Regions from separate parts of the Vibrio sp. KUL78 genome, predicted to be linked through region 4. Evidence: predicted binding sites of a transcription regulator. Region 4 holds the regulator's gene; each other region holds the start of a gene.

Region 1 (7,670 bases), 380 kb from region 4:
CATGAGAATAATCGTTTCAAACATAATCAAGCGACTCCTTTCTCTGCTTGTTGCTCAGCTTGTTTTTTGCCGAACAGTTTGAGGTAGGTTCTCTCTAGAGAAGGGCGGAACATGTGCTCAAGTGCGCCAGAGAATAGAATCACCAAGCCTTGTAGTACCACAACGATGTTTCGGTCAACACCATACTCAAAACTCAGCTCTGCACCACCTTGGTATAGGAAGCCGAACAATAAACTTGCCAGCAGTACACCCACTGGGTGGTTACGACCCATCAGTGCAACAGCGATACCAGTAAAGCCAAAGCCTTCAACGAAGTTCAGCTTGATCTGGTGTAGCTCACCTTGAAGTACGTTCAGACCAAAGAAGCCCGCCAGCATGCCCGAGATAAGCATGGTCAAGATGATGATCTTCACATACTTGATACCTGCGTAGTTAGCTGCCGATGGATTAGAGCCCACAGAGCGGATCTCGTAGCCCCAGCGTGAGTGCCACATCAGTAGCCACACAAACACACAGCACAAAAGAGCAAAGATAAAGCTCAGGTTCATTGGGCTTGGTGCCATTTCAACCCCAACGACCGCGAGGATCTCATGCATCTTTGGTAGCCAACTTGAAGCCGCAAAGACTCGGCTTTCTGTTGCCATCGTGGTTTCTGGCTTGAGGATATCGACCAACAAGTACGCCATCAAAGAAGAGGCGATAAAGTTAAACATGATGGTGGTGATAACGATGTGTGAGCCGCGCTTGGCTTGTAGGTAAGCTGGGATAAATGCCCAAGCTGCGCCAAATAGGCCGCCGACAACAATTGCTACCGGAAACACAATGTACCAAGGCGCATATTCGCCTAAGGTGAGACAGATAAGCCCCACACCGAGGCCGCCAATGTAGGCCTGACCTTCGCCACCGATGTTAAACAGACCCGCGTGAAACGCGACGGCAACAGCAAGACCGGTAAAGATAAAGCCTGTGGCGTAATACATGGTGTAGCCAAAGCCCTCGGCATAACCAAAGGCGCCCGTCCACATCACTTTTGCGGCATCAATCGGATTGATGTCGATATACATAAACAGCAGGGCTGACACTAGGAATGCCACCAACACGTTAATCGCTGGTAGCAGAGCCACGGTTACCCAAGCTGGAACTTTTGCTTGGCTCATGCACTTTCTCCTTGTGGCTGATTGGCCGCTGCCGATTTAAGGTGGTCAGGCATAATGTTTGCCATCATAAGACCTAACGTTTTCTCATCGGCATCTTTGATTGAGACCTCGCCGACAATCGCGCCATCGAACACGACAAGAATGCGGTCAGAAAGGCTCAAGATTTCATCGAGCTCTACCGAGACTAAAAGTACCGCCTTATCGGCATCGCGCGCTGCGATGATCTGCTGGTGGATGTATTCAATCGCGCCGATATCAACACCACGAGTCGGCTGCCCAACCAAAAGCACATCCGGGTTTTGTTCCATTTCACGGGCAATCACTAGCTTTTGCTGATTACCACCGGAGAAGTTAGCGGTTTTCAAAGTCGTGTCGTTGGGGCGCACATCCCACTTATCCATGCTCGCCTGACAGCTCTCCTTGATGGCCTGCTTGTCTTGCAGAAGACCTTTGTTGTATTGCGGCAGGTGATGGTAGCCAAGGATATAGGCCTCTTGCGCCTCGAACTTGTTGATAAGCCCTTGTTTGTGGCGATCTTCGGGAATATGCCCCACGCCAATCGCACGAACCTGCTGCGGATCGAGCACAGTGTGTTTATCGATGTGACTGCCATTGATGTTAATGCTGCCAGAGTAAGGCTGGATGATGCCGGATAGCAGGGCGAGGATCTCGGATTGACCATTGCCAGATACGCCAGCAATACCGACCACTTCACCTTGACGCACGCCAAAGCTCACGCTTTTCACGCGCTCGACGCCTGCGTCATCAAAGTACTGTAAGTTATCGACTTTAATCAGCTCTTTCTTCGGATGGGCCTCTGACTTATCGACTTTGAGGCGAACTTTGCGTCCTACCATCAGCTCAGCCAGTTGCTCTTTATTGGTGTCGGCGGTCACTACATGTTCTACCATCGCACCTTGGCGCATGACGGAGATGTTATCGGTGATCGCCAATACTTCACGCAGTTTGTGCGTGATGATCATAATGGTGGTGCCTTGCTGACGAAGTTTGTCGAGGATCTTAAATAGGTGATCCGCTTCTTGAGGTGTCAGCACGCCCGTTGGCTCATCGAGGATCAAGATCTTCGCACCGCGATAGAGCGCCTTTAAGATCTCCACTCGCTGCTGAAGACCTACCGGAAGCTCGCCAACTATGGCGTCTAAAGGGACTTCCAAGCCATAATCTTCGGCCAGTGCTTTGAGTTTCTTTTTAGCTTTGCCAAGGCTTTCTTGTAGCTTCCATCCATCTTCAGCGCCGAGAACAATGTTCTCGAGTACGGTAAAAGTCTCCACCAACATAAAGTGTTGGTGCACCATGCCGATGCCTGCCTTGATCGCTTCTTGAGAGTTCGTTGGCTTATAACGTTCGCCATTGACGGTCATCTCGCCTGCATCTGCGTGGTAAAAACCGTAAATAATACTCATAAGAGTGGACTTGCCTGCACCATTTTCACCAATGATGCCGTGAATCGTGCCTTGTGGAACTTTCAGGTCGATATACTTGTTGGCGTGCACCGCGCCAAATCGCTTATCGATCTGCTTGAGTTCGATGGCAATAGATTGTCCATGTGTCACTAGATACTGCCTTATAATTATACGCCGCTGTTTTTAGGCAGCGGCGTTGTTATATTTGAACCTAGGTTGTTGATAAATAGCTACAACATAGGTTTTCATTCTGAGTGTATGAGGTTATATGTTACACGTGTTGTCAGACATGTAGTCGTGAACGGCGATCTTGCCCGATACGATGTCAGCTTTAAGGCCGTCTAGGTACTCTTTCATTTCTGGTGTGATTAGATCTTTGTTGTAGTCATCGTATGCCCACTCAACCGCACCTTCTTTAAGACCTAGCACCTTGATGCCTGCTTCCCAGTTACCTTGCTCAGCTTCTTCCCACGTGTTGTAAGCGGCAACGCCTACCTTCTTAACCATTGACGTCAGCATAGTGCCTGGTTGTAGGTGGTTTTGGTTTGAGTCAACACCGATAGCGAAGTTGCCCGCATCTTTCGCTGCTTGGTAAACACCCATACCTGTGCCGCCTGCTGCTGCGTAGATAACGTCCGCGCCTTTAGAGAACTGAGATTTAGCAAGCTCAGAGCCTTTCGCTGGGTCAGCAAACGCTGCAGGCGTAGAGCCTGTCATGTTTTGGAAGGTTTCGATTTGTGGGTTTGCGTATTTCGCACCTTGGCGGTAGCCGCACTCAAACTTACGAATTAGCGGAATGTCCATGCCACCTACGAAGCCAACCTTCGCAGTTTTTGATGCTTTAGCGGCAAGTGCGCCGACTAGGAATGAACCTTCATGCTCTTTAAATACAATAGATTGCACGTTTGGCTTATCAACCACCATGTCGATGATCGTGAATTGAATGTCTGGGAATTCAGTGGCAACCTTTTCTACCGCTGAAGCCATGTTGAAGCCAACAGCAACGATTGGTGTGAATCCACGGCTCGCTAGACGGCGCAGACCTTGTTCGCGCTGTGCTTCATTCTGTGGTTCAAATTCACGTACCTTAATGCCTTTATCTGCATTGAAGACTTTTACACCATTTTGGAACACGGCTTCGTTGAATGATTTGTCGAATTTACCGGCTGTATCGTAAACCACTGCTGGTTTTGCTGCGAATGCACCAAATGAAGTAACTGCCACTGCGAGTGCAGACATTTTTAGAATAGTTTTTTTCACGATCAATTCCCTTATAGTGTCGAATGATGGGGCATCATTGACGATTCGATAGGCTAGGCGTATCCAAAATAACTTGCCTAGAAAGTAGTCGTTTGTAAAAACATGATCTGGCCAGCCACAAGCAAACCGAACAGTTTACAAACAATGCGTGCCATTTTATCGTTTGCTTGTGCAAAAAAAACGCTTTGCATGGCAGCATTGAGGTATAAGTCACAACTTAGTGACAAAACTCTAACTATTGCAGCTATCCTTTGTATAGCGAGGCGCAACGCGTTAAATACTGCAATCGATTACACCTTTTTTTGGGATTCATGATGTTGAAGTTAATGAAGAAATGGCTAAAGAAGTATGACGAATGGTGTGCCTCTCTCGGTCTCACTCCAGAGAACAAACGCAGCTGCGTTCCATACAAAAAAGAGCCCAACCGCGATGATAGATAGTCACTGTCATCTCGATCTACTTGCGGATAAAAAAGAGATCCAACAGGTACTTCTCGATGCGAAGAGCGCTGGTGTACAGAAAATTGTTGTCCCTGGGATCAATGAAGCGAATTGGGAGCGAATTAGAAAGCTCTCGACAGACTACGACCAGATCCATTATGCATTAGGTTTTCATCCGCAGTTTTTAGATGGCGTTACGAAAAGCAGTCTCGAGCGACTCGCTCAACTGGTTGAGGAACAGGTTCCAGAAAAATGTGTGGCGATTGGCGAGTGCGGGCTCGACTTTTATCAGGGTCGTGAGGATGAAGCCTTTCAAAAGCAGGTTCTAGAAGCTCAGATAACGTTAGCCAACCACTGCAAGTTGCCAGTATTACTCCATTGTCAAAAGGCTCATCAAGACCTTGTGGTATTACTTAAACAAACTCAGCCGAAATATGGCGGAGTTGTACATGGCTTTAGTGGCAGTCTGCAACAAGCGATGGACTTCGTAAAACTGGGTTTAAAAATTGGTGTAGGCGGTGTCATTACCTACGAAAGAGCAAAGAAAACACGCGCGACGATAGCGGCTTTGCCTTTGGAAAGTTTGTTAATAGAAACAGACGCACCTGATATGCCATTAAGTGGTTATCAGGGCAGTCCTAATGAGCCTAAAATGATAAGTTTGGTGCTATCTTCTTTAATTGAGTTGAGAAATGAATCCGAGCAAACGGTTGCCTCACAATTGGATGTCAATAGCAAATCTACGTTTAATTTTTGTGATTAAAATTTACTTAAATTGTGAATTCGAAAACGTTTGCAGAGTCTATTTGTGAGATTGATCACAAATCTCAGTGTATCTTCCATGTGTTCAGAACGAAAGTGTGAGGGGGGTACTACTTTCTTTTCTGTGGGTTTGTATAATCGCCCCCGCTTTTGAGCTTCAATTTTTGTTACACGCCAAATTTATTATATAAGGAAGTCATAAACTATGAGCCTGTTTATGAGCCTGGTTGGTATGGTAGTGCTTATTGCAATCGCAGTACTACTATCGGATAACCGCAAAGCTATTAATATCAGAACTGTGGCTGGCGCATTTGCTATCCAATTTGCACTAGGTGCATTCGTTCTTTACGTACCTTGGGGTCAAGAGATCCTACGTAGCTTCTCTGACGCTGTATCTAGCGTGATTAACTACGGTAACGACGGTACGTCATTCCTATTCGGTGGTCTTGTTTCTGACAAGATGTTTGAAGTATTCGGCGGCGGCGGTTTCATCTTCGCTTTCCGTGTACTACCTACACTAATCTTTTTCTCTGCGCTAATTTCTGTACTTTACTACCTAGGTGTAATGCAGTGGGTTATCAAGATTCTTGGTGGCGGTCTGCAAAAAGCGCTAGGTACATCTCGTGCGGAATCTATGTCAGCAGCAGCTAACATTTTCGTAGGTCAAACCGAAGCACCTCTAGTTGTACGTCCTTTCGTACCTAAGATGACTCAATCTGAGCTATTCGCTGTAATGTGTGGTGGTCTAGCTTCTATCGCTGGTGGTGTACTTGCAGGTTACGCTTCTATGGGCGTGCCAATCGAGTACCTAGTAGCAGCATCTTTCATGGCAGCACCTGGTGGTCTTCTATTTGCTAAGATCATCAAGCCAGAAACAGACGAGCCAGTAGAACAACTACACAGCATGCAAGCTGAAGGTGAAGACAAGCCAGCTAACGTTATCGACGCAGCAGCGGGCGGTGCATCAGCAGGTCTTCAACTAGCGCTGAACGTAGGTGCAATGCTAATCGCATTCATCGGTCTTATCGCTCTGGTTAACGGTATGCTTGGCGGCATCGGTGGCTGGGTTGGTATGCCTGAACTACGTCTAGAATTGATTCTAGGTTGGATCTTCTCACCACTAGCATTCCTACTAGGTGTGCCATGGTCTGAAGCGACAATTGCTGGTGAGTTCATCGGTATGAAGACGGTTGCGAACGAATTCGTAGCATACGCGAACTTCGCACCATACCTAGGTGACGCAGCACCAGTTGTTCTTTCTGAGAAGACTAAAGCTATCATCTCATTCGCTCTATGTGGTTTTGCGAACCTTTCTTCTATCGCAATCCTACTAGGTGGTCTGGGTAGCCTTGCACCTAAGCGTCGCGGTGATATCGCTCGCATGGGTGTGAAAGCAGTAATCGCAGGTACGCTATCTAACTTGATGGCAGCAACGATTGCTGGTTTCTGTCTAAGCCTTGCTGGCATGTAATTGCTCGCGTTAAGGTAATTAGTATATAGACGCCGTATTAAATCGCCCCGTAGCAAGAAATTGCTGCGGGGCTTTTTTGGTTTTTGGGGGCCAGAAAACCTCAATAGTCCTTTTGGGATAAGGGATGAATGATGGACAACGGAACTTTTTTGAGATACAAACCGTTTGCGTTTTAATCGGTACTACCGTTTTTGAGATCACTCCTATACTGTATAGGCTACTCAGTAACTCATCGTGTGTTTAAGGTAATGACACAGACAATTGATGAGTTATTCAGCCAGAGCCAGTTCTCACCACAGATAGGAATCAGGTGATCTAAACGAGCAGGTACTGTGCGGTGACAGGGATAGCAATTGGTGAGGCAGCGAGTTTGCCGAGCCGAGTCTTCAAGGAACCAAGTCCGTTCATTTATTGCTGACGTGTTTGTCAGGTAATTAATTGAATATATTGACCGGAGATAGAAATGAGCGATTTAAAATCAGCAGCTCTACGTGCACTAAAACTTATGGATCTAACCACGCTAAATGACGACGACACTAACGAGAAAGTGATCGCACTATGTCATGACGCGAAAACGGCTGTGGGTAACACAGCTGCGATCTGTATTTACCCTCGCTTTATTCCTATTGCTAAGAAAACCCTTCGTGAGCAAGGTACACCAGATGTACGTATCGCGACGGTAACCAACTTCCCACACGGTAACGACGACATTGAAATCGCAGTAGCAGAAACCAAGGCTGCAGTTGCTTACGGCGCAGATGAAGTAGACGTGGTGTTCCCATACCGCGCACTGATCGCTGGCAACGAAGAAGTAGGTTTCGAGCTAGTGAAACAGTGTAAAGAAGCGTGTGGCGATATTCTTCTGAAAGTTATTATCGAAACCGGTGAGCTAAAAGAAGAAGCACTTATCAAGAAAGCATCAGAAATCTGTATCAAAGCAGGTGCTGACTTCATTAAAACCTCTACAGGTAAAGTGCCAGTCAACGCGACTCCAGAGTACGCTCGCATGATGCTAGAAGTGATTCGCGATATGGGCGTTGCTAAGACCGTTGGTTTCAAACCAGCTGGTGGCGTGCGCACTGCGGAAGACGCGGCTGCTTACCTAGCAATGGCAGACGAAATCCTAGGCGCAGACTGGGCAGACAACATGCACTAC
Region 2 (7,670 bases), on a different replicon from region 4:
GCACGGTGACGTTTCCGCTGATCCGACCGGGGATGATTTCTGGTGGACTGTTTGCGTTTGGCACCTCGTTTGATGAGGTGGTTGTAGCATTGTTCATCACTGGCGCCGAGCAGCGTACGGTGCCGAGGCAGATGTGGTCAGGTATTCGCGAGCAAATTAGCCCGACCATTTTGGCAGTGGCATCGCTACTGGTTTTGATGTCGGTATTGCTATTGGTGACACTCGAGTATCTGCGGCGCCGAAATATGAGGATTCGCGGAATCGAGGAGTAATTCGGGTATTAGGCTACCGTCCAGAGTGTTTGCTACATGCTAAGCCATTGACCCAAGCGCTCATTCCTGTGAGCGCTCTTTTATAGCAAAAAGCCCGAGCAATGAAGATGCTCGGGCTTTGTATTTATTGAAGATGGTGATGCTTAGTAGCCCATCAACTGCAACAAGTTTTCTGCGGTGCTGATTGCCTCTTTACGATTGGCAATGTTGAGCTTTTGATACAGGTTACGAATGTGAGTCTTAATCGTTGTGCCTGCTACATCCAGTTCTTGAGCAATCTGTTCATTGCTAAAACCAGAGTATATCAAACCAAGAACCTGCCACTCACGCTGGGTTAGCGGGCTAGTACGTACTAACTCAGGGATGTTCGGGTGGTTGACCAGCTTTTCAACAAACTCTTCGTTAAAGTGCACTGAGCGACTACGCTGAGTGGTGTTGATGTCTTTCATCAGCAATTGAGCGCGGTGACGCTCGAGATCACCCAAGTCAGACTTTGAAACCAAGTTAGCAAGCAAGTGGCCAATGGTAGCGCCATCAATGAGGAAGTTACCGATCATGCCTGTCTGGTTAGTAAGTACTAACGCTTCTTTCAGGAGTTCTTTCGCTTTCTCTTCGTTACGGTTGTGGACGTTGAGAATCGCTTCGACGATAAGGTTGCGATTACGATCAGTGACGAGCTGATGCTGTTTCGCTTCTTTATCGAGGAAGTCGAGCGTAACCTGAGCTTGCTCGTACTGACCAAGGTTTATTTGCGCTCTAGCAATGTTACGCCATTGCAATTGAGAGAAGTGGTTACACGCTTCTTCTGGTCTAGTCGCGGTTTCTAGCCACTGCTCAATCGATTCAATGTCGTTTCTCGCTTGCCAGTATAGAAGCAGTGATAGAGATGCGTTCGCGGTCCAATCTACGTGGTAAGTCGATTGCTTCATTAGGTGCTGGATCTGCTCAATGACTTTTGAAGCTTTGTCTAGCTCACCTCGACCAATCGCGATGCGTGCAATCATAGAGTAGCTGTGTAGGTGTTTACTTGGGTCGATGTTACCGAGCACATCGATGCCCTTGTACGCACACTCTTCCGCTTCATCGAGGCGGTTCCAACACCAGAGTACTTGCGCTCGAACTCGGAGCAAGAACTCGTGCATAGGTACTTGATGCAGTTGTTGTTCTTCAATCAGTTTGAAGGCACTTTCTTGGATCTCAAACGCCGCTTGAACATAGCCTTGTGCGATCAGGATTTCACTTTGTTGCAACTGAGCCCATAGCGCTTGGTGGTAGACATGGTATTGTCTCGCTAGTTTCTCAGTTTGCTGCATCATAGACAGCGCACGGCTGAGGTTGCCGATTACGTGGTTGACTTCACCGACGACAGAGGTCGCCACAATTCGGCTGCGATACTCAGAATGATCCAGCTCGCTTAGCGCGAGTTCTGCAAGCTCAATTGCCTTGTCAGGAGAGTTTTGGTTAATAGCAACTTGTGCCCGCAATGCGTGGAACTCACCTTCTTCTTTTGCCGTCAGTTTGACTTGGCGATCCGCCATTTCAGCGTCTGCCTTGGCAATCAGTTCACCAACGTCGTTGTATCTGTGCTGGCTTTGAGCAAGCCAAGCTTGCAGCATGCACAGCTTTGGTTGGCTGTAGAGCTGGTCAGCAGAGAGTACATCAATCGCGTCTTCAAGCGTTGCCAGTTCACCGTGGTTGAACATCTTCCAACCAAACTCAAGCAGTATTTCAGCCACTAAGTCGTTGTTATTCGCAAGGCGAGCGTGACGAAGGGCTTGGTGTGGGACTTTTTGCTGCAGCCATGCGTTTGCAGCAGCTAGATGCAGCTCATGCTCTTGCTGAGGAATACGCGCTTTACGCTCATGAGATAAGAACTCTGCAAATAGGTTGTGGAACCTAAACCAGTTGTTCTCACCTTCAAGTGGGTAAATAAATAAACCAAAGCGGTTGAGCGATTCGATCATACTAAGCGCGTCGTCACGTTTGGTCAGTGCGGTGACCAAACTGTCGTTAAAGTGATCGAGCACTGAACACTGCATTAGGAAATGGCGCGTCTCTTTATCAAGCAGATCGAAGACCTCTTCCACGAGGTAGTCCCATAGATGCGCATGATTGAACTGAGACATGGTCTCTACTGATTGCGCCAAGGTGCGTTTCTGATGCTGGGCCTGCAATGCAAAAAGCTGCAGAGCAGAAGGCCAACCTTCAACATAGGTGCGCAGTGAGTTAGCGGTTTCATTGTCAATTTCACTGGCCAGTCGCTGACTAAAGAAACGTGTTGTTTCTTCGGTATCGAACGCTAAAAGCTCATTGCCAATTTCAATCATCAGATCCCGTACGCGCAAATTCGCCGTCCCCAGCGGCGGATTTCCACGACTTGTCACCACGAGCGTGATGTTATCTGGCATGTGCTTAAGGAAGAAGCGCATTGCTTCATGAATTTCTTCGTCAGTGATCAGATGGTAGTCATCTAAGACGATGTAACACTCGTGGTGATAGCTAGTCAATTCGGCAAACACTTCGCTAAAGAGAGAATGCAGCGATGAGAACTGTCGACGTTCTGCCAGCTTTTGTGCGTTAGGACAGGTGTTGTTGGTGGCCTTGTTGATGGCCTGCAGCAAGTAGTTAACGAAACGGAACGGGTCATTGTCGCTTTCGTCGATGCTGTACCAACCTACATGTGGTTTATCCGATAGCCATTGAGCGGCCATGGTCGTTTTACCGTAACCTGCAGGCGAGCGAAAAAGAACAAGTTTATAAAAGGGAGCCTGTGCAAGCAGATCTAATACTCGAGGGCGAACGATGGCGTTGTGCAAGCGGCCTGGTCGAGTCAGTTTTGAAGGAATCCACATAAGATATTTCCTACTAATTATTGTTTCTACTCCTCAAGGAGGAGGGAGCGTTTACCACAGCTTTATAGAGCAGCCTCGATGTTATGAAACAGTAGGTTATACAGTGTTTGATCGAGCGCTAGATTTTAATTATTGCGTGTCCCACACCCTAACTACGCCTCATATATGTGAAGTTCGTCACTTATTGGTACGCATTCGAAAGGGTATTGGTCAGCCATGTATACAAAATTTCAGATTTTTTTGGGGCTTTTTTACGGCTAACTGTGATCTCAACAGCAATTTTTGTATTTAGTCACCGATGCGATAGTAAATGTTTCTTCGATAGCGCTTAGATTAAAAACTGAGCTTGGCGTGATCGCTATCACCAGAAAAAACCGAATCCAATATCGGAATGGGACATCGATCACTTAGTGAAGGGGAGTACGCCCCCTACGCCCTCCTCACTCATCCTTCAGGGAGTCGGACTTAGGAGGATGTTTATGGATACGTCACCATGCACGATATGTGACAGATGGATAAAACTTGAAAGTGAGATTTCGTAATGAAACCTGCGCAACAGAAAAAATTTGATAAAGCTTCTTTCCAAGAAAGTGTTAAGAAACACCTATCAGCAACTTACGCAACGACGGTAGAAACTGCGACTGAACGTCAGTGGTATCTAGCAATGGGTCGTGCGCTTGCTGAGCTAACGACTTTTGACCTGCTTGAAACTGAAGCAGATGAGCGCATCAAGAGCGCAAAAAGCGTTAACTACCTATCTCTAGAATTCCTAATCGGTCGTCTAACAGGTAACAACCTAATCAGCATGGGTCTTTACGATCAAGTAACTGACGCAATGGCTGAACTAGGTCACAACCTGACTGACCTTCTAGAAGAAGAGCGTGACCCATCACTAGGTAACGGTGGTCTAGGTCGTCTAGCAGCATGTTTCATGGATTCATGTGCCGCTCAAGAATTCCCAACTGTAGGCTACGGTCTTCACTACGAATACGGTCTATTCAAGCAATCTTTCGAAGATGGTCGTCAAAAAGAAGCACCAGATGCATGGCGCGGTGTTGAAGGCTACCCATGGGAAGTAGCTCGTCCAGAACTCGCACAAGAGATCGGTTTCTTTGGTCACGTTGAAGTTGTAAACGTAGGCGGCAAAGAAGTTCGTAAGTGGGTTCCTGGCATGACGGTTAAAGCAATGCCTTGGGATCTACCAATTGTTGGTTACGAATCTGACACTGTATACCCGCTACGTCTTTGGGAATGTCAAGCAATCGCACCATTCTCTCTAGAAAGCTTCAACAACGGTGACTACTTCGAAGCACAGCACGCGCTAATCGATGCGGGTAACATTACTAAGGTTCTATACCCGAACGACAACCACGAGAAAGGTAAGACACTGCGTCTAATGCAGCAGTACTTCCACTCAGCTGCGTCTGTACGCGATATTCTACGTCGTCACGAGGCTGCAGGTTACACACTGGCGGATCTTCCTAAGCAAGAAACTATTCAACTTAACGACACGCACCCAACGATCGCTATTCCTGAACTAATGCGCATCCTTCTTGATGAGAAAGGTTTGAGCTGGGATGACGCGTGGGCGATTTCTTCTAAGACTTTCGCATACACAAACCACACGCTACTTCCAGAAGCGCTAGAGACTTGGTCTGAGTCGCTAATCCAGCGTCTACTTCCACGTCACATGGAAATCATCTTCGAAATCAACCACCGCTTCCTACAAGAAGTACGTGCAATGTGGCCTGGTGACGGTGAGAAGCAAGCTAAGCTTTCTATCATCCAAGAAGGTTTCCACCGCATGGTTCGTATGGCTAACCTATGTGTTATCGGTTCATACGCAGTAAACGGTGTAGCAGCACTTCACTCTGAGCTAGTGAAAGCAGACCTATTCCCTGAGTTCCATGAGATGTACCCAACTCGTCTACACAACGTGACGAACGGTATCACACCACGTCGTTGGTTGAAGTTCTGTAACCCAGGTCTTTCTAAGCTAATCACTGAAAAAGTGGGCCCAGAATGGCCAGCGAAACTAGAGCAGCTAGAAGGCATTGCTGAATACGCAACAGACGCGAAATTCCAAAAAGAATTCATGGCTGTTAAGAAAGAAAACAAACAGCGTCTAGCTGATTGGGTTCTGGAAAACATGGGTATCGAGCTAGACACAAATGCTATCTTTGATGTGATGATCAAGCGCCTGCACGAGTACAAGCGTCAGCAGCTAGATTTGCTACACGTGTTGTCTCTATACCACCGCCTATTGAATGACCCAACATTTGATATGGCTCCACGCGTTGTCTTCTTCGGCTCTAAAGCGGCACCTGGCTACCACCTAGCGAAAGAGATCATCTTTGCGATTAACAAGGTTGCTGAGAAAGTAAACAACGACCCACGCCTAGGCGGTAAGTTGAAAGTGGTATTCATCCCTGACTACCGTGTAAGCATGGCTGAAATGTTGATTCCAGCTGCTGACGTTTCTCAGCAAATCTCTATGGCAGGTAAAGAAGCATCAGGTACAGGTAACATGAAGATGGCTCTTAACGGCGCACTTACTATCGGTACGATGGATGGTGCTAACGTTGAGATCCGTGAAGAAGTCGGTGACGAGAACATCTACATCTTCGGTCTTGATGTTGATGGTGTGAAACGCACGCAAGCTGCAGGTTACAACCCATACGACTACTACAACGCTGACCCACTATTGAAAGCATCTCTAGACCTATTACTAGGTGATGAGTTCACTCCAGGTCAACCAGGTCTACTACGTGCAACGTACGACAGCCTACTTGACGGTGGTGACCCATACCTATGTCTAGCAGACTTCGCATCTTACGTGAAAGCGCACGAAGACATGAACAAACAGTACCAAGACCAAGCTGGTTGGGCTAAGAAAGCGATTCTTAACACCGCATTGGTTGGTAAGTTCACATCAGACCGCTCAATTCGCGATTACGTGAACAACATTTGGAAACTAGAATCAGTTTCTCGTTAATAAATAAAATTAAGGTACCTCAGTTCCTCTAGGGACAGAGGTACCTTGGCTTTTTACTTTAAAAATTAATAATAACCCTACCGATTTGAAGGTTAAGAGAAGTCCTTCGGAGAGAGCGATGACAGAACAAACAGCATTAAAACAAGTTGCTGAGATGGCAAGAATAGCCGACAGCTACGTAAGTGCGTGGGGCGACGAAGCCAGAGTTGAGGACGAAACCATTCTTCGTCTGCTTGCGTCTTTAGGCTACGACACGACTAATGATGAATCACTACTAAAATCTGCAGAGAAAAAGCATAAGAAGGAAGTGCTAGACCCTGTACTGGTTGTTAAAGACGGTGATGCCGTTGAAGTAGAACTTCATTTAGGTGTGAGCGCGAGAGAAAGCGATTTCAGCTGGCGTCTAGAGACTGAGCAAGGAGAAGTACTTGAAGGCTATCTTCAATCTCAGATCGTTCGTGATGAACGTGCTGAGGGTGGCCCTTTAGTATTTGCGTTACCAAACAACCTTCTATGGGGTTACCACAAGCTTTACTTAGAGCGTAAGCGCCGTAAAGCACCTTACGAGATGACACTTATCCGTACTCCACGTGCTTGTTACAAACAAAGCGCGATTGATGAAGGTAAAAAGCTTTGGGGTCCAAGTATCCAGCTTTACACGCTTCGTACTCAGCATAACTGGGGTATCGGTGATTTTGGTGACCTTAAACAGCTTGTAGCGGATATCGCTGCACGTGGTGGTGACTTTGTGGGTCTTAACCCAATTCACTCATTGTTCCCTGCTAACCCAGAAGGTGCGAGCCCATACAGCCCATCTTCTCGCCGCTGGTTGAACATTCTTTACATCGACGTTAGCTCTGTCGCAGAATTTGCGCTAAGTGCAGATGCACAGCAAATCGTTGGTGGCTCTGAGTTCCAAGCACGCCTGCAAAAAGCGCGTGAGTCACACTGGGTGAACTACACCGAAGTGGCTGAGCTTAAGATGAGCGTATTGCCACTGCTATTCGATGAGTTCAAATCTCGTCACCTAGACAAGCAGTCTGAGCGCGCAAAACTATTCCTAGACTTCGTTGAGGCAGGCGGTGAAAGCCTACTTCATCAAGCCGCATTCGATGCGATCCACGCTGAGCTTCACGCAGAAGACAGCAACATGTGGGGTTGGCCGGTATTCCCAGAGAAGTACCGTCGTTTTGAAAATGCAGCGACTCAAAAATATATTGCTGATAACCAAGATAAAGTTCAGCTTTACATGTACTTGCAGTGGATTGCTGATGTTCAAATCAATGAAGCTCAAGCACTAGCAGAAGAGAAGGGTATGGCCGTTGGTCTTTACCGTGACCTAGCTGTTGGTGTTGCGGATTCTGGCTCTGAAACATGGGCAGACAATGGCAACCTAGTGATGGATGCGAGCATCGGTGCTCCACCAGATATCTTGGGTCCATTGGGTCAAAACTGGGGTCTACCTCCACTTAACCCACAAGTACTGCAAGCTACATCGTACGATGCATACATCAAGCTACTGCGTGCGAACATGAAGCACTGTGGTTCACT
Region 3 (7,670 bases), 1.4 Mb from region 4:
CGCTACTATGATAAACAGAATGAAGAAATAAGGAGCCGTGATGAGCGATGAAGTAAAGTTAGACTATGTAGAGTTTGCAGCCAAAGACCTAATAAAGACAAAGCAGTTCTTCACCGATGCGTTTGGATGGGACTTTCAAGATTATGGCGATGAATACAGCGCGTTTTCTAATCAGGGACTTAATGGCGGTTTTTATAAAGCAGACATGTGCTCTGTGGCAAGCAAAGGCGGCGCGCTGTTGGTCTTTTACAGCCCCTCGATTGAAACAACCTACGATAAGGTCGTAAAGAGCGGCGGTGTGATTGTGAGAGAGATCTTTGACTTTCCAGGTGGGTGCCGCTTCCACTTTAGTGAGCCAAGCGGTAATGAATTTGCCGTTTGGTCGGAGTCGCGATAACAAAAAGGCTCTGGCGATAAACCAGAGCCTTGCCATTTTGAGTGTTTATAAAGCTAGTAAACGACTTTTACCTTCTTTGCACACTCTACCGCTTCGTCGATAGCGGTCTCTAAAGATTTACGCTTTGTCAAAATGACACCTAGGCGACGGCGACCATCGATGTCTGGTTTACCGAACAAACGAATCTGTGTTTGTGGCAGTGATACTGCGTCTTCAATGCCCTCAAAGCGAATGTTGTTTGAAGTCCCTTGACCCAAGATAACGGCTGATGCTGCTGGACCATATTGGGTGATACCATTTACCGGTAAACCAGTAAACGCACGTACGTGAAGCGCGAACTCAGACATATCTTGAGAAATCAGTGTGACCAATCCCGTGTCGTGTGGGCGAGGAGACACTTCATTGAAGATAACCTTGTCACCTTTAACGAACAGTTCAACACCAAAGATACCGTAACCACCCAGTGCGTTTACAACTTGCTCAGCGGTGTATTCTGCCGCTTTTCGCGCGTTATCAGACATGACTTGTGGCTGCCATGACTCGCGGTAGTCACCGTCTTCTTGACGATGCCCTACCGGTGCACAGAAATGAACGCCATCAACCGCTCGAACGGTAAGCAAGGTGATTTCGTAGTCGAAGTCGATAAAGCCTTCAACGATAACGCGTCCTGCGCCAGTACGGCCGCCTTCTTGAGCATAAGTCCATGCAGACTCAATATCCGCCTCAGTCTTGATGACACTTTGCCCTTTGCCAGAAGAACTCATCACCGGCTTCACAACACATGGTACGCCAACGTGAGCAACTGCCGCTTTAAAGTCGTCATAGTTGTCGGCAAATTGGTAAGGTGATGTATTAAGTCCCAGCTCTTCTGCTGCTAGACGACGGATACCTTCACGGTTCATCGTCAGCTTGGTTGCATTAGCCGTTGGTACGACATTCAGGCCTTTTTTCTCAAGTTCAACTAGCTTGTCAGTCGCGATGGCTTCGATTTCTGGTACGACGTACGCAGGCTGCTCTTTTTCGATGATAGCTTCGAGTGCTTCCCCGTCGAGCATATCCAGTACATAGCTGCGGTGAGCAACTTGCATAGCAGGGGCATCTGCATAGCGGTCACAAGCAATGACTTCGAGACCGAGACGCTGACATTCGATGGCAACTTCTTTTACCAAGTTCACCTGAGCCCAACAGTAATACACGCGTAGCATTTTCACGAGTAGCAGTACCAAACATATAATATCCTTGATCGTTCATGAGGAAGAATTGCGGTGGATCATACTGGAATTAACCAAGAAAGCAATCGTTTGCGCGGCAAATTGCCATTCCTTTTCAATAGACATAAAAAAAACAGCCCCGCTACTAAGCGGGGCCGATAAAAAGGTTCGAATTCATATCATTACAACGAGATGTACTCGAGTGGAATGTCTGGATCAATGGCCTCAAGAGTTGCTTGAGTGTCTGCAAGGTGGCTAATTTTCCCAGATGCCATCTCAGCAAGTGCGACTAAACGAATAGATTCGAATGATTCACCATCAAGTAATAACTGCATAAACGCTACTTGAAGTGGAGGAAGGCTCGGGTTGAACGCCGCGTTTTCAGCATAAGCACCCTGGTATACCTTTCCGCTTTCAGTCGCAATAGCAACGCCACTTAAGTTTTGTGTGTAAGGAGAGTGGCTTCTATTGAGGGCATCAACTGCCGACAAGATCAATGCGTCTGTCTCTTCAGTCGATAAACCGTGTTGCTTTGGGCTCATTAGCGCATCAGTAATGCCAAGATCTTTAGGACCAAAAGACTCAGGTAGATACTCTTGAAGTGTCATCGCGTCACGTTGAGGCAATTGAACAACTAAGGTATCTGCTGTCGTAAGTTCATTCATAAACTGACGACAGTGACCACATGGACTGTAGTTAATGGTGATGTCTTTAAGACCAGTTTCACCCTTCATCCAAGCGTGGCTAATCGCAGACTGTTCAGCGTGAACAGTTTGACCCAATTGCGCGCCAATGATTTCCATGTTGGCACCGAAATATAACCGACCCGACAAACCGCGAACGATGGCACCGACATAAAACTCTGAAATTGGTGCGTAGGAGTAAGCGGCAGCAAACGGGAGTAGAGCGACACGAAGTTCATCGTCTTCGAGTCCTGAGATTGCCAATAACTCTTCAAATTGCGACTTAGAAATCGTAGCGTCGAAGTCGGACGCAGTAATAATAGGCTTTAGAAAGTTTGCAATATGTTCTGGGATTTCGGCCAACTCAGAATCAAAACGATCTGTCATGCGGTTTCCTATGTAATTGGACGTTTTCTTACATTCTAAGCAAGTTTTGAAGAAGTAAAGGTGATCTTTGTCACATATTAAAGTGCAATGAGTGTAACGTTATCATAATAAGAGTGATGTCACACAAATTATGGATTGGTGGGATCCACCAATCCACAATCGTGCTTAGGTAAGTCTAGGTTAAGAGATGAGGTGTGTAAGCCAAATTGAAAATGCGAACATTGATGGCGCTAGAATAGAAGTAATGACACCACATATAACCAATGCTAATGAACTAAAAGCAGCGTCTCGCGGGTCTTTCTCCGCACTTGTCGCGGTCCCAAGTGCGTGTGATACCGTCCCCATCGTTAAACCTTTGGCGATTGGGTGGGTGACACCAAAGATGTTGTAAATTGGGTATGCCATTATGGCGCCAAATAGTCCGACAAGGAGTACTAAGATAGCCGCAATAGAGGGCTCTCCGCCCAAGTGACTGGAGACTTCCATAGCAATTGGTGTGGTTACAGATTTACCAAGTAAACTCGCAATTAGGTCCATATCTGCACCTAGCAAGACTGCGATGATTGATGCTGTAAACATTGAGGCAATACTACCTACACCACAAGCAAGCGCGATGATACGCCAGTTTTGACGAATCTGGGGAAGTTGTTCATAAAGTGGGTAAGCCAGCGCGACTACGGCAGGTTGCAGTAAATAACTGATCCATTCGTTATCGGCGTAATAGGTATCAAACGATACGTCGAACCAGACTAGAACGGGGATCAATATTGCGATACTAATGAGTAGTGGGTTGAAGATCGGGTTTTTCACTTTCATTGCAACGAAGCGTGCGAAGAAAAATACCGCAACGGTAATAGGAAGCCACATATTATTTGTCTCCCTTTTTTAAGAAGCGATCGAGAAATACCGAAAGCGCGATCAATACGATAAAAGACCCACCAACGGCACTTGCCAAAATAGGTAGGGCATTCTCTACTAACATTTCAAAATGGTTCATTAATCCCACACTGATAGGCACGAACAGCAGGATCATATAACGAATAAACACGTGAGCACCTGGCTGAACGATGGAGGCAGGTATGGCGCCAGTGGCTAGTGCAGTGAATAGGATGAGCATTCCGAAAACACTGCCAGGGATTGAAACACCTAACAAGCTTTGAATCGCATTGCCTAGCCATAGAGAAAAGAAAATGACAGCAAAAGACAGTAAATAGCGAAGCACGGTTTTGAGCATGGCTTCCTCTTAGTGATGAATAGTATCGCAAAACATGTCGCAGCCACACAGGTAAAGAGTCGGTGGCTGCTTTTTAACTACGAGGATGGAGCAGTTAAGAAACGAGACGCTCCACGTAGCGGTAGACGGATTTTAGTATGGCGAGCTTCTTCTCGTCAGACTCATGTTCGTGAACTAAGTTTTCCATATTTAGCATGTAGTCTTCAATACGACTTTCGAAAAATTCACGACAATGATTTGCCCACTTCTGCTGCTCAGCCTCATCAAGGGTCCACGCAAAATGGCGGGCTCGGTATCTAAACAACAGAGGTTCAATTCGAGAGTCGCTAAAACTAATGTCTAATGCGGATAGATTGTTCGGGTCGGTATCTCGAATAATATCCATCGCACTGCGATCTGCAGGTGTAAAGAAACCACTGTAGAGCTGAGTATCAACGTCATCATCGTTTTCAAACTCTCTTTCAATGCCATATAGCCCAATTAGCTTTTCTCGTATTTCTGGGTTCTGCTTGATGAGGGCAAGATTCTTCAAACATTGTTCTCTATCGATGCCGATCACACCTGCATTTTCTGCGGTTAGCGTTTTAGCTGGAGCAAGAATAGGGCATTTGTTTAGATGAATAAGTTTAAGTGGAACGGGCAGTTCACCTTCTGCTAGATCATCGTGTCTAGTGTAGAGCCTTTTGTGAAGTGCTTCGACATCTAAATCGAGTAACGGCTGAGGATCTTTGGCGAGATCGGCAACAATCACGGCATTTTGGTTTGTTGGGTGCCATGCAATTGGTACTACCCAGCTCGTGTATTGGCACTCTTTACCGAGCATTCCAGACACGTGCATAAGTGGCGTCATATTGACGATATCCACGAGCTCATTGAGTTTGCGTTTGGTTCGCATTGAATAAAAGTAGTCGAACAGCTTAGGTTGTGCTGCTTTAACTTTCTTAGCAAGCTCGATGGTTGCAATGACGTCTGCCATCGCATCGTGTGCGTTTTCGTGCTCAATACCATTCGCGACAGAAAGGTGTTCTAACTTGAAACTGGTAAAGCCTTCCTCGTTTTCAGGCCACTCAATACCTTCAGGGCGAAGAGCATGGCAGGCTCTCATTACATCGAGCAAGTCCCAGCGTGAATTGCCATTTTGCCAGCTCCATGCATATGGGTCGATGAAGTTGCGATAGCAGGTATATCGAGTGACTTCATCGTCGAAGCGAATACTGTTATAGCCAAGACTTGTGGTATTTGGCGCCGCTAATTGCTCATGGATCTTCGCGATAAATTCAGGTTCTGGAAGCCCTTTTTCCTGACAAAGTTGAGGTGTGATTCCGGTAATCAGCGCTGCTTCTGGCGAAGGCAGATAATCAGCAGGTGGCTGGCAATAAATGACTAAAGGGTCGCCAATGATATTGAAGTCAGCATCTGTCCTAACGCCCGCAAATTGACAAGGTCTGTCTTTCGCTGGGCTAACACCCCAAGTCTCGTAATCAAAGAAGAAAAAAGTGGGTTGGTGTCGGGACATTCGAAGTGCTTCCTTAAGTCGTAAAGTCAGCCGTGTAATCAAGGCTTTCCAGTAATCTCTTATTAGACCATTGCTGCTATTACAAGGCAATGAACAAACAAAAATACCCCGACACACGCTGCTTTAATCGCCAAACCACCATCAAATTCGAATAAAGATACAATACGGCGATTTGTTTACTATATTGAAAAGAAAATGCCGAGGTAGATCGCATGGTTAGAGTGCCATTTATCATCGCTTGCGTATCCTTGCTTTTTTGGTTGCGGCGACAAAGACGTTAAGTCAAATTTAACAGAAGAGATGTTGGTTGTGACAGGCTTACAGCCTGGCGCGGGGCTTTTACACCTAGCAAACGGTACAAGTGAGTTTGAGAACCATAGCCTAAAGGTTTCTATTGAATCAAAACCAAGTGGCAAGCTGGCTATTAAATCTGTAATTAATAATCACGTAGATGCGGATGTCATCTTAGCCGCTGATATTGCTTACCTGGCTCATCAACATTTGCTACCTAGTTATCGCGTTGTTGCAACTGTGTTTGACTCTGACAACGCCAACGGAATTGCTAGCCTCGAACCCTTCTTAGATATTTCAAATATCGAAAATAAAGTCCTTTGTACTCAATACTTATCTGCCCTGCATTTTTTCGGACAGACCCTTGTCGAGCGAAGTGGAGCTAAAAACGTTAGTTTCGAATTTGTAAATGTTGCAGAACTAAACGAACGGCTCATCGATGGAGATTGTGATTACATTACTACTCGTGAACCTTTCATTACCGACCTAGCAGCAAAACGGGATGGGGCGGCATATGTGAAGTACTTCCCTGGTACTTACCTTCAGTATGAACTTGTACTAGTACACAACCGTGTACCAGATGAAGTCGTGACCCGATTTTTAGAGGCATTGATTAGGGCGGAGTCTGTTATTGAAGAGCGATCAGACTATGCGCAAGCCGTACTCATAGAAAACCTGAAAACCGATCCTAAGCAACTTGAGAAACTTCTTGAGGAGAGTGTTCTTTCTGTATCTCTATATCAGCCGTTGGTGACGCTTTTTAATCGAGAACTTGTGTGGCTCAAATCTCATGGTTTGTATGAAGAAGCTATTGTAAACACACGTGACATGTTGCGCCCAGAACCTCTCCGAGATGCAGCTCCTTTGAGGCAAACGATAATCGACTATGAAAATTAGCATTAAACAAATACTGACGCTTTTTGTTGTCATCGTGGCTGGTTTCATGGTCGCGATGTTTTATCTGTCAGAGAAACAAGATGATGTAAAAGATGCGGTGCTCAAACTCGATGAAAAAGCGTTTAAAATTGGGCAACAGGCATCGCAGTTGAACGTAATCGTCGCTGATTACAACTTATACCGTTCGCCAACATCACTTGTTCAATGGTCAGCGACTTTAGATAAAATCGAACGTCAGTCGGTCCATCTTCTCAATATCACACACCTTGAGGAGAAAGTGCTGGCGAAACGACTGGACACGGATATATCTCGAATAAGAATGCAGTTTGAGTTACTGCGAGATGCGACGATTGACACGGATATTCAATGGATAACGATTAATCTCAATACGTACAGTCAAAACTTAATAACACAGTTACATAACTTGAGCCATGAAGCGAGGCAGATTGCGTCACAAGACCTATCTAAGCTTTCTTACTATCAGTATATCGTCGTGACCATTACCGCAGTGTTCTCGATTGTGTTACTGGTCATTTTATATAGTGCTTTAATACTGCCTTTAAAGGCTGTGAAGTCTGAGCTAAAAAGAATTGGTGAGTGTTATGATCAATACGATCATCACTCATTTAAGAAATCACGTATCAACGAATGGCACGAGTTGACGCTTGATTTAGAGGAAATGTATCAGCAACTAAAAACAACAACGGTTAGTAAAAAGGCTCTCTTAGACGAAGTAGAAATGAGAAAGGAGGCCGAAGGTAATGCAAACTTGCAAGCTAGGACTGACTTTCTTACCGGGCTACCTAATCGAAGAAGTTTTTTTGAGCACTTTGAAGCCCTGTTGGAGCGACGAAATAAGCGAGCGTTCCTATTGTTTTTGGACATCGATAATTTTAAATCTTACAACGATAACCTAGGTCACATTGCCGGTGATGCGATTCTCAATAAGGTGAGCGCTGCTGTCTCAGAAGTAATTAGTGTCAATGATAAAGTTGCCAGACTCGGCGGTGATGAGTTTGCTATTTTGCATTTTGCGGACTCTGACGAAGGGGCA
Region 4 (7,670 bases):
ACAAGCAGATCGCCGATCAGATCGCCACAATGATCGAAGAGGGCGATCTTGAAGCAAACAGTAAGTTGCCTACCCACCGCTGGCTTGCAGACAAGCTCGGTGTCACGGTAGGCACGATTACTCGAGCGTATGCGGAGGTAGAGCGAAGAGGCTTAGTAGAAGCAAAGGTGGGGGCTGGCACCTATGTCTCCGATACTAATAGACCTAGCTGGGTATTCGAGCAAAGTACGGTGGCACAAGGCGAAATGAATTTCGGCTATAACATTCCGCCTCTGCTCGACAGAGGCGATATGCTGAAACAAGCCATGCAGCGCATCTCAAGCTCGAACTCGCACCTCAACCAACTAATGCTCTATCAGCCGCCCGCTGGACTCGATGCACACCGCAGCATCGTTGCCAAATGGCTCAATGAAAAAGGCATCAAGCTCGCCGCCCATAGGATGCTGTTTAGTTCAGGCGCTCAGCATGCGATTCAGATGGTGCTCGACACCTTCACTCGCGCAGGCGATACCGTCTTAGTGGAAAAGTACACCTACCCTGGCGTGATTAGCTTGGCACGTCAGAATCAGTTGACGCTCAAGGGCGTAGATATGGATGAGTTCGGCATCACGCCAGAGTCTCTAGAGGTATGCTGCCAGCGCTACTCTCCGCGTTTTATCTACTTAACGCCCACGCTGCAGAACCCAACCACCGCCATTATGCCTGAAGAGCGCCGCCGCGATATCTTGCGTATCTGTGAGTCCTATGATGTCTACGTGATTGAAGATGAGATCAACAGTCTGCTGCTAGAACAAGCGCCAGCACCTATGGTGAACTTCGCGCCTGAGCGGGTTATCCATATTGGTGCTTTCTCTAAATGTCTCGCACCGGGTTTGCGAGTGGGTTATGTGAGCGCTCCAGAAAAACTTCATCAGCACCTAGTGATGACACTGCAAAACCACAGCTGGATGATAAGCCCGCTGCTCACAGCACTCACCTGTGAGATGCTGACCTCAGGTGATGCTGAGCGTAACCTCACCATCATTCACAATGAGATGAAAAAGCGCATCGCTGTTGCAGTAGACGCACTGAGCGAGTTTGACCTTCGTTACCAGCAAGGTGGGTTTCATGTTTGGCTAACTCTACCTGAGCACTGGCGACTGAGTGAGTTTGTCAGCAGAGCAGCAGAGCAAGGGGTTATCGTCAAATCGGGCGAGCTATTCGCACCTCCTGGCAGTTCAGTCGCGCCTGCGGTGCGCTTGTCGCTGAGCTCACCTCAAACGATCGAGCAGCTACAATTAGGCGTAGATACTTTAAAAACATTACTACAATCCAATCCCGTAAGTGAATTTACGTTATGAGCAGCAAACACTTTATCGCCGCCAAGGGGCTAGCCAATCCACACATCCAAACGCTTATCCCACGCTTTGTGCGTCGCAAAGCGCTGTTTGAGCCAATTTGGGAAACGCTCGACACCCCAGATGGAGATTTTGTCGAGTTGGCATGGAGTGAAGATCCCCATGGAAAAAGTGCCCAAGGCAAGCCTGTGTTCATTTTATTCCATGGCTTAGAAGGGTGCTTTTACAGCCCCTATGCAAATGGACTGATGCACGCCTTTGCTAAGCAGGGCTGGCTGTCCGTCATGATGCATTTTCGCGGCTGTGGGCCGAATCCGAATCGACTTGCCAGGGCTTATCATTCCGGTGAGATTGGTGACGCAAGACAGTTCATTGAGCTTTTGGATCATCGTTACCCAAATAGTAAAAAGGTTGCCATAGGCATTTCCCTTGGCGGCAATATGCTCACCAACTATCTTGCGCACTATGGTGATGATACTAAGCTGAATGGCGCAACCGTCATCTCTGCCCCGCTCGACCTCGCAGCGTGCGCAAGACGTATAGAGCAAGGCTTCTCTAAGGTCTATCGCTCTTACCTGCTCAGCTCAATGAAAAAGAATGCGCTTAACAAACTCCATCTACTGAGCGAAGTCCTCGGGCTGACCGAAGAGCGCATCAAGAACATGAAAAAACTCTACGAGTTCGATGATTTGATCACAGCACCTCTGCATGGATTCAAAGATGCCGATGACTATTATCAGCGCTGCTCTGGTCTACCTCGCCTACGAGAAATCACGGTACCGACTCAGTTTATTCATGCCAAGGATGACCCCTTTATGACACACGAGGTCATTCCAAACTTTACACTTCCAAACCATATCGACTACCAATTGCTTGAACGTGGTGGTCATGTCGGTTTTATGACTGGCAGTCTCAGGCGCCCGCGTTTTTGGTTAGAAGAGACCCTGCCAAGTTATTACCAGCATCTGATTGACTAGCCAAAAAGAGCAACCACTCCCTTTGTGAATCAGCAGTGGTATAATCGTGCGGTCATAGAATTGAGAGGTATTTATGATCATCCCATGGCAACAAATTGACGCAGATACGCTGGATAACCTTATTAAAGAGTTCGTGCTGCGAGAAGGCACCGACTATGGTGAGTCGGAAGTGTCGCTAGACGACAAGGTTCGCCATGTTCGCAACCAACTCGAAAGCGGTGAAGCCGTCATCGTGTTCTCTGAGCTGCACGAGACCGTCGACATTAAATCTCGTCGCTCGCTGTAATTTTTCGGTAGCGACGTAAGTAGCTGCTATATTGAAAGGCTATTGAACTGAAATTGGCCCACAAGGTCTAACTCCTTATGTGAGTTAGCAAATTTATAACGACAATTACAAATACACAGGAAGTGTTATGTCAGCAAAACACCCGATCATTGCTGTAACGGGCTCCTCTGGAGCTGGAACGACAACAACGTCAGAAGCATTCCGCAAGATGTTCAACATGATGAGCGTCAAGCCTGCGTTTATTGAAGGTGACAGTTTTCACCGCTTTACGCGTCCAGAGATGGATATCGAGATCCGCAAGGCGAAAGAGCAAGGTAAACACATCAGTTACTTTGGGCCTCAAGCCAACGACTTCCCCGCCCTAGAAGAGTTTTTTCGCAACTATGGGCAAAATGGTACAGGTCAGTTTCGCCGCTACCTGCATACCTTTGATGAAGCCGTACCCTACAACCAAATGCCAGGCACCTTTACCCCATGGCAAGACCTGCCAGAAAATAGCGATGTACTGTTTTACGAAGGCCTGCATGGCGGCGTCGTCGACGGTGATGTGAATGCCGCTCAGCACGTTGACCTACTCATTGGCATGGTGCCTATCGTTAACCTTGAGTGGATTCAAAAGTTTGTCCGAGATACCCGCGATCGCGGCCACTCAAGAGAGGCGGTCACCGATTCGATTGTTCGCTCAATGGATGACTACTTAAGCTATATCACGCCACAGTTTTCGCGCACTCACATTAACTTCCAGCGCGTGCCAACCGTCGATACCTCCAACCCGCTCAACGCCAAAGGCATTCCGAGTTTGGATGAGAGTTTTGTGGTGATTCGCCTGCGTGGTATCAAGAACGTCGATTTCCCTTACCTGCTCGCCATGATTGATGGCTCATTTATGTCTCGCCACAACACCATAGTGGTCCCAGGGGGTAAGATGAGTTTTGCGATGGAATTAATCGTCAGACCAATACTTCAACAGCTCATAGAAACCGGCAAAATAGGTTAGGTTTTGTGAGCCGAATCTCGATGATTTTTTATACCGTGATCATGTGCACAGTTTTGTATAGATAAATGGGCTTATGACACGATTAAAATCAAGAAAAGTGGCGCAAAAAAGGATACTATTTCTTTGAAACAGAAGATCGCTTGCGCCATCTTCAAAGTGCTTTTATGCTAGTAAGTCTTAACAAACGGGCTTGCTAACAAATATGGAAAGCAGCAAGCATACCCTGCAGAGGAAGTAAGATATATGGTTCTAGGTAAACCTCAAACCGACCCAACGTTAGAGTGGTTCCTTTCACACTGCCACATTCACAAGTATCCATCGAAGAGCACGCTTATCCACGCGGGCGAGAAAGCAGAGACGCTTTACTACATCGTAAAAGGTTCTGTAGCGGTACTTATCAAAGATGAAGAAGGCAAAGAGATGATCTTGTCTTACCTTAACCAAGGTGACTTCATTGGTGAACTAGGCCTGTTCGAAGAAGACCAAGAACGTACAGCATGGGTACGAGCAAAATCACCTTGTGAAGTTGCGGAAATCTCATTCAAGAAGTTCCGTCAGCTTATCCAAGTTAACCCAGACATTCTAATGCGCTTATCTGCTCAGATGGCAAGTCGTCTACAAGTGACTAGCCAAAAAGTAGGTGACCTAGCGTTCCTAGACGTAACGGGTCGTATTGCACAGACGCTACTAAACCTAGCGAAGCAACCAGATGCAATGACTCACCCAGACGGCATGCAAATCAAGATCACTCGTCAAGAGATTGGCCAAATCGTTGGTTGTTCTCGTGAGACAGTAGGTCGTATTCTTAAGATGCTAGAAGAGCAGAACCTGATTTCTGCACACGGTAAGACTATCGTGGTTTACGGTACTCGTTAAGAGCGCGTCGCAAGATTTAAAAAGCCACCTTCAGGTGGCTTTTTTTATTTTTGGGGTTTGTTATTTTTGGAGACTACTGATGCGTACTCTCAAAAATTTTGTCCGCCGATGCAGCAACAAAACCTTGATAGTAACTGCCATCGGCTAGCTGGTAACGCTTGGCAAACTCATAGAAGCCACCAGGAATCACCTGGTCACCATCAGTAAATGCCACGGACACTTTGTCTGCCATCGTCGAGGATTGCTCCAAAAGAACCTCTGGTGAGCCTTTTACCTCGCCACCCGATTCATTTATCGCAAATCCTGCATCACGAAGGTGCTGGTTTACGCCAACAACCTCTGCAAAGCGATCAAGCTGGTTCACGCTCACCGTAAAGTGATTCGCGCCATAACCATGAGCGGCAAGCCATGAAGCGTACTCACTTTCTTGCGCCAGTGTTTGGAAGTCTTGATAGCTTAGATCCCACAAGCGGCCACCATATAAGAACTCAGCAGAAGTTAGCTTAGCACTGTCCACCTGCGCCACTAGCTTAGCCACGATATCTTGTAGCGATTGAGAGCACTCTTCCACTCGCAATTCGCTGATAAACACCTTAGGAAGCAGAGCATTGCTATGTTCTAGGTGAATCGCGGTCAGCTTTTTGGATTCAAAATCGTAATGGCCACTCACCTCGTAACCAAGGTCTAGAAACGGCTTAGCCAGCGTGTCGATACCGAGCGGTGCGACATTAAAGGTTCGCAGAGCAATATGGTCATTGATGAGAGACTCATCTTCTCTCAGCAAGTCATGAACCTTGTGAGCTGAAGGACATAAGCGAGTAATGTAGTCTTGCCACAAATGGTCAAATAACGCGTCAACAGTCATAACCCACTCCTTATAGTTCGATGCCAGGGCTCAAGGTCGCAGGAAGAACGGTGTTATCGCCTTCCATTGATGCCATAGGGTAAGCACAGTAATCCGCTGCGTAGAACGCACTTGGGCGAAGGTTACCAGAAGCACCTGGGCCACCAAATGGCGCATCACCGCTCGCGCCCGTGAGCTGACGGTTACGGTTTACAATGCCTGCTCGGATGTGGTCTGTGAAGTATTGCCACTCCTCATCGCGCTCTGAGATAAGACCTGCCGATAGACCAAATCGAGTGTCGTTAGCCAGTTCTACCGCTTGCTCTAGGGTCTCGTAGCGCACCAGTTGTAGCAGCGGCCCAAAGTACTCTTCATCAGGAAGCTCAGCGATATCTGTCGCATCTAGTAGTGCTGGGGGTTACGAACGCCGCATTCAAGCGTTTTGCTTCGACTAAGCTCTTACCGCCCAGCTTCACCAGTTCAGCTTGCGCTGCAATAATATGGTCAGCGGCCTGCTCTGAGATCTGCGGTCCCATAAATGGCGCTGGCTCTGCAAACGGCTCATCAATGCGAATCTTCTTAATGGCTGACACTAAGCTTTCTACTAATTGATCACCTTTTTCACCAAATGGCACATAAAGGCGTCGTGCGCAGGTACAACGCTGTCCGGCACTGATGTAGGCTGATTGCAAAATGGTGTACACCGCTGCATCAATATCACCAAACGCTTCACTGACAACAAGTGGGTTGTTACCGCCCATCTCAAGCGCCAGCATCTTTCCAGGTTGACCAGCAAATTGACGATGAAGAATATGACCTGTATTAGCACTACCCGTAAACAACACGCCATCGATGCCCTTTGAATCAGCAAGAGCAATACCGGTTTCTTTACCACCTTGAACCAGGTTAATGACACCGGCAGGCAGTCCTACCTCTTCCCACATTTTCATCGCTATTTCACCCACCAGTGGCGTTTGCTCTGAAGGCTTAAAGACTACCGTGTTCCCTGCCAATAAGGCCGGTACGATATGACCATTCGGTAAGTGACCAGGGAAGTTATAAGGGCCAAACACTGCCATAACACCAAGGGGCCTGTGACGGAGGACAATTTGGTTTCCAGCAGCTTCGCGTTGGCTCTCGCCTGTACGTTGGTGGTAGGCACGAATCGAAATGGCAATCTTACCGGCCATTGCCCCCGCTTCAGTGCGCGTTTCCCATAGCGGCTTGCCGGTTTCTTTGGCAATCGCAATGGCGATCTCTTCACTACGCTCTTTAACCTTGTCGGCAAACGCCAGCACAATAGCCTCACGCTCAGCGAACGGTCTTTTTTTCCACTCAACAAAGGCTTTGCGAGCGGAAGATACTGCCTGCTCTACCTGCTCTGGTGTCGCCGATTGACCTTCCCAGATGATGTTATTGTCGTATGGCGACAGTGACTGAAACGCATCACCGAGACCTGCCACCCAGTTACCCGAGATCCATTGAGTTTGTTGAGACATAGTGAAATTCCTTTGGTCTTTGAAATGTGGCCGCTATTGGCGGCCATCTTATGCTTATTGCGGTTTGTCTTATTGCTACTGATGTAGCGACACGCTAAATGCCTATTGCGCCAACATGCGAACCATGTCGCCCTCAGCAACATTGAGTGCATCGGCCGCTTCAGGAGACAGCAATACGGTGCCAGATTCCGCATCAAACGCTGCTTTGGCTGCAGTTGCGCGGAAGTGCTCAAATGAGGTGTTAGCAATCAGGTAGTCTTGCGAGCTGGTATGCTCAGATACCGATACCTTGGCACGGAATGAATCGCGCACCGCTTGGATGTTGCGAAGGTCACATTCCACGGTTGGACCCGCATCGAAAATGTCGACATAGTTGCGACAGGTAAACCCTTCGTTCTCAAGCAGTTTTAACGCCGGGCGCGTGTTCTCATGCACCTGACCGATAACCTCTTGAGCCTCTTTGCTCAGTAGGTTGATGTAAATCGGTAGTTTTGGCATTAAATCGGCAATAAAGCCCTTCTTACCAATACCAGTTAGATAGTCGGCTAAGGTAAAGTCGATAGAGAAGAAGTGCTCTTGAAGCCACTTCCAAAACGGTGAGTTACCTTCGGCATCGGACACACCACGCATCTCAGCAAAAATAGTTTGTGAGAAACGCTCTGGGTGCTCTGCCATCATCAAGAAGCGGCACTTAGACATCAGGCGGCCATTCAAACCACCACGAAACTCCGGACGCAAGAACAAGGTACAAATCTCGCTGCAGCCCGTGTAGTTATTACCAAACGTCAGTAGCTTCACCACGTTATTCACGTTCAGCTTCGGTGATGAATGCACCACGGTACTGATGTGATAAG

The links. Region 4 encodes CRP, which controls carbon source genes, mostly activating them, when cyclic AMP is high. Its sites were predicted from a motif close to TGTGANNNNNNTCACA; they were not measured.
Region 1: AC6I8Y_RS13350 (NupC/NupG family nucleoside CNT transporter) is a predicted target of CRP. The motif match lies at 5,089-5,104, and genes of this name have one in related genera.
Region 2: AC6I8Y_RS23420 (glycogen/starch/alpha-glucan phosphorylase) is a predicted target of CRP. The motif match lies at 3,475-3,490, and genes of this name have one in related genera.
Region 3: cdd (cytidine deaminase) is a predicted target of CRP. The motif match lies at 2,787-2,802, and genes of this name have one in related genera.

Annotation. Positions count from the first base shown of each region.
Region 1 covers NZ_AP045837.1:2,862,079-2,869,748, reverse strand. Annotated here, with positions in the region: gene AC6I8Y_RS13380 (ABC transporter permease) at 1-24, opposite strand, end outside; gene AC6I8Y_RS13375 (ABC transporter permease) at 27-1,157, opposite strand; gene AC6I8Y_RS13370 (ABC transporter ATP-binding protein) at 1,154-2,731, opposite strand; gene AC6I8Y_RS13365 (BMP family lipoprotein) at 2,846-3,841, opposite strand; gene AC6I8Y_RS13360 (DUF5363 family protein) at 4,156-4,281, shown strand; gene AC6I8Y_RS13355 (TatD family hydrolase) at 4,271-5,044, shown strand; gene AC6I8Y_RS13350 (NupC/NupG family nucleoside CNT transporter) at 5,249-6,514, shown strand; gene deoC (deoxyribose-phosphate aldolase) at 6,978-7,670, shown strand, end outside.
Region 2 covers NZ_AP045838.1:1,547,169-1,554,838, forward strand. Annotated here, with positions in the region: gene AC6I8Y_RS23410 (ABC transporter permease) at 1-272, shown strand, start outside; gene malT (HTH-type transcriptional regulator MalT) at 416-3,124, opposite strand; gene AC6I8Y_RS23420 (glycogen/starch/alpha-glucan phosphorylase) at 3,666-6,119, shown strand; gene malQ (4-alpha-glucanotransferase) at 6,238-7,670, shown strand, end outside.
Region 3 covers NZ_AP045837.1:1,853,627-1,861,296, reverse strand. Annotated here, with positions in the region: gene AC6I8Y_RS08675 (VOC family protein) at 41-397, shown strand; partial or broken gene purT (formate-dependent phosphoribosylglycinamide formyltransferase) at 451-1,627, opposite strand; gene cdd (cytidine deaminase) at 1,791-2,678, opposite strand; gene AC6I8Y_RS08660 (LrgB family protein) at 2,859-3,545, opposite strand; gene AC6I8Y_RS08655 (CidA/LrgA family protein) at 3,547-3,912, opposite strand; gene sbcB (exodeoxyribonuclease I) at 4,007-5,428, opposite strand; gene AC6I8Y_RS08645 (ABC transporter substrate-binding protein) at 5,729-6,616, shown strand; gene AC6I8Y_RS08640 (putative bifunctional diguanylate cyclase/phosphodiesterase) at 6,606-7,670, shown strand, end outside.
Region 4 covers NZ_AP045837.1:3,240,821-3,248,490, forward strand. Annotated here, with positions in the region: gene AC6I8Y_RS15090 (aminotransferase-like domain-containing protein) at 1-1,340, shown strand, start outside; gene AC6I8Y_RS15095 (hydrolase) at 1,337-2,314, shown strand; gene AC6I8Y_RS15100 (YheU family protein) at 2,388-2,600, shown strand; gene AC6I8Y_RS15105 (phosphoribulokinase) at 2,728-3,597, shown strand; gene crp (cAMP-activated global transcriptional regulator CRP) at 3,841-4,473, shown strand; gene AC6I8Y_RS15115 (DUF1338 domain-containing protein) at 4,547-5,338, opposite strand; partial or broken gene astD (succinylglutamate-semialdehyde dehydrogenase) at 5,349-6,816, opposite strand; gene astA (arginine N-succinyltransferase) at 6,919-7,670, opposite strand, start outside.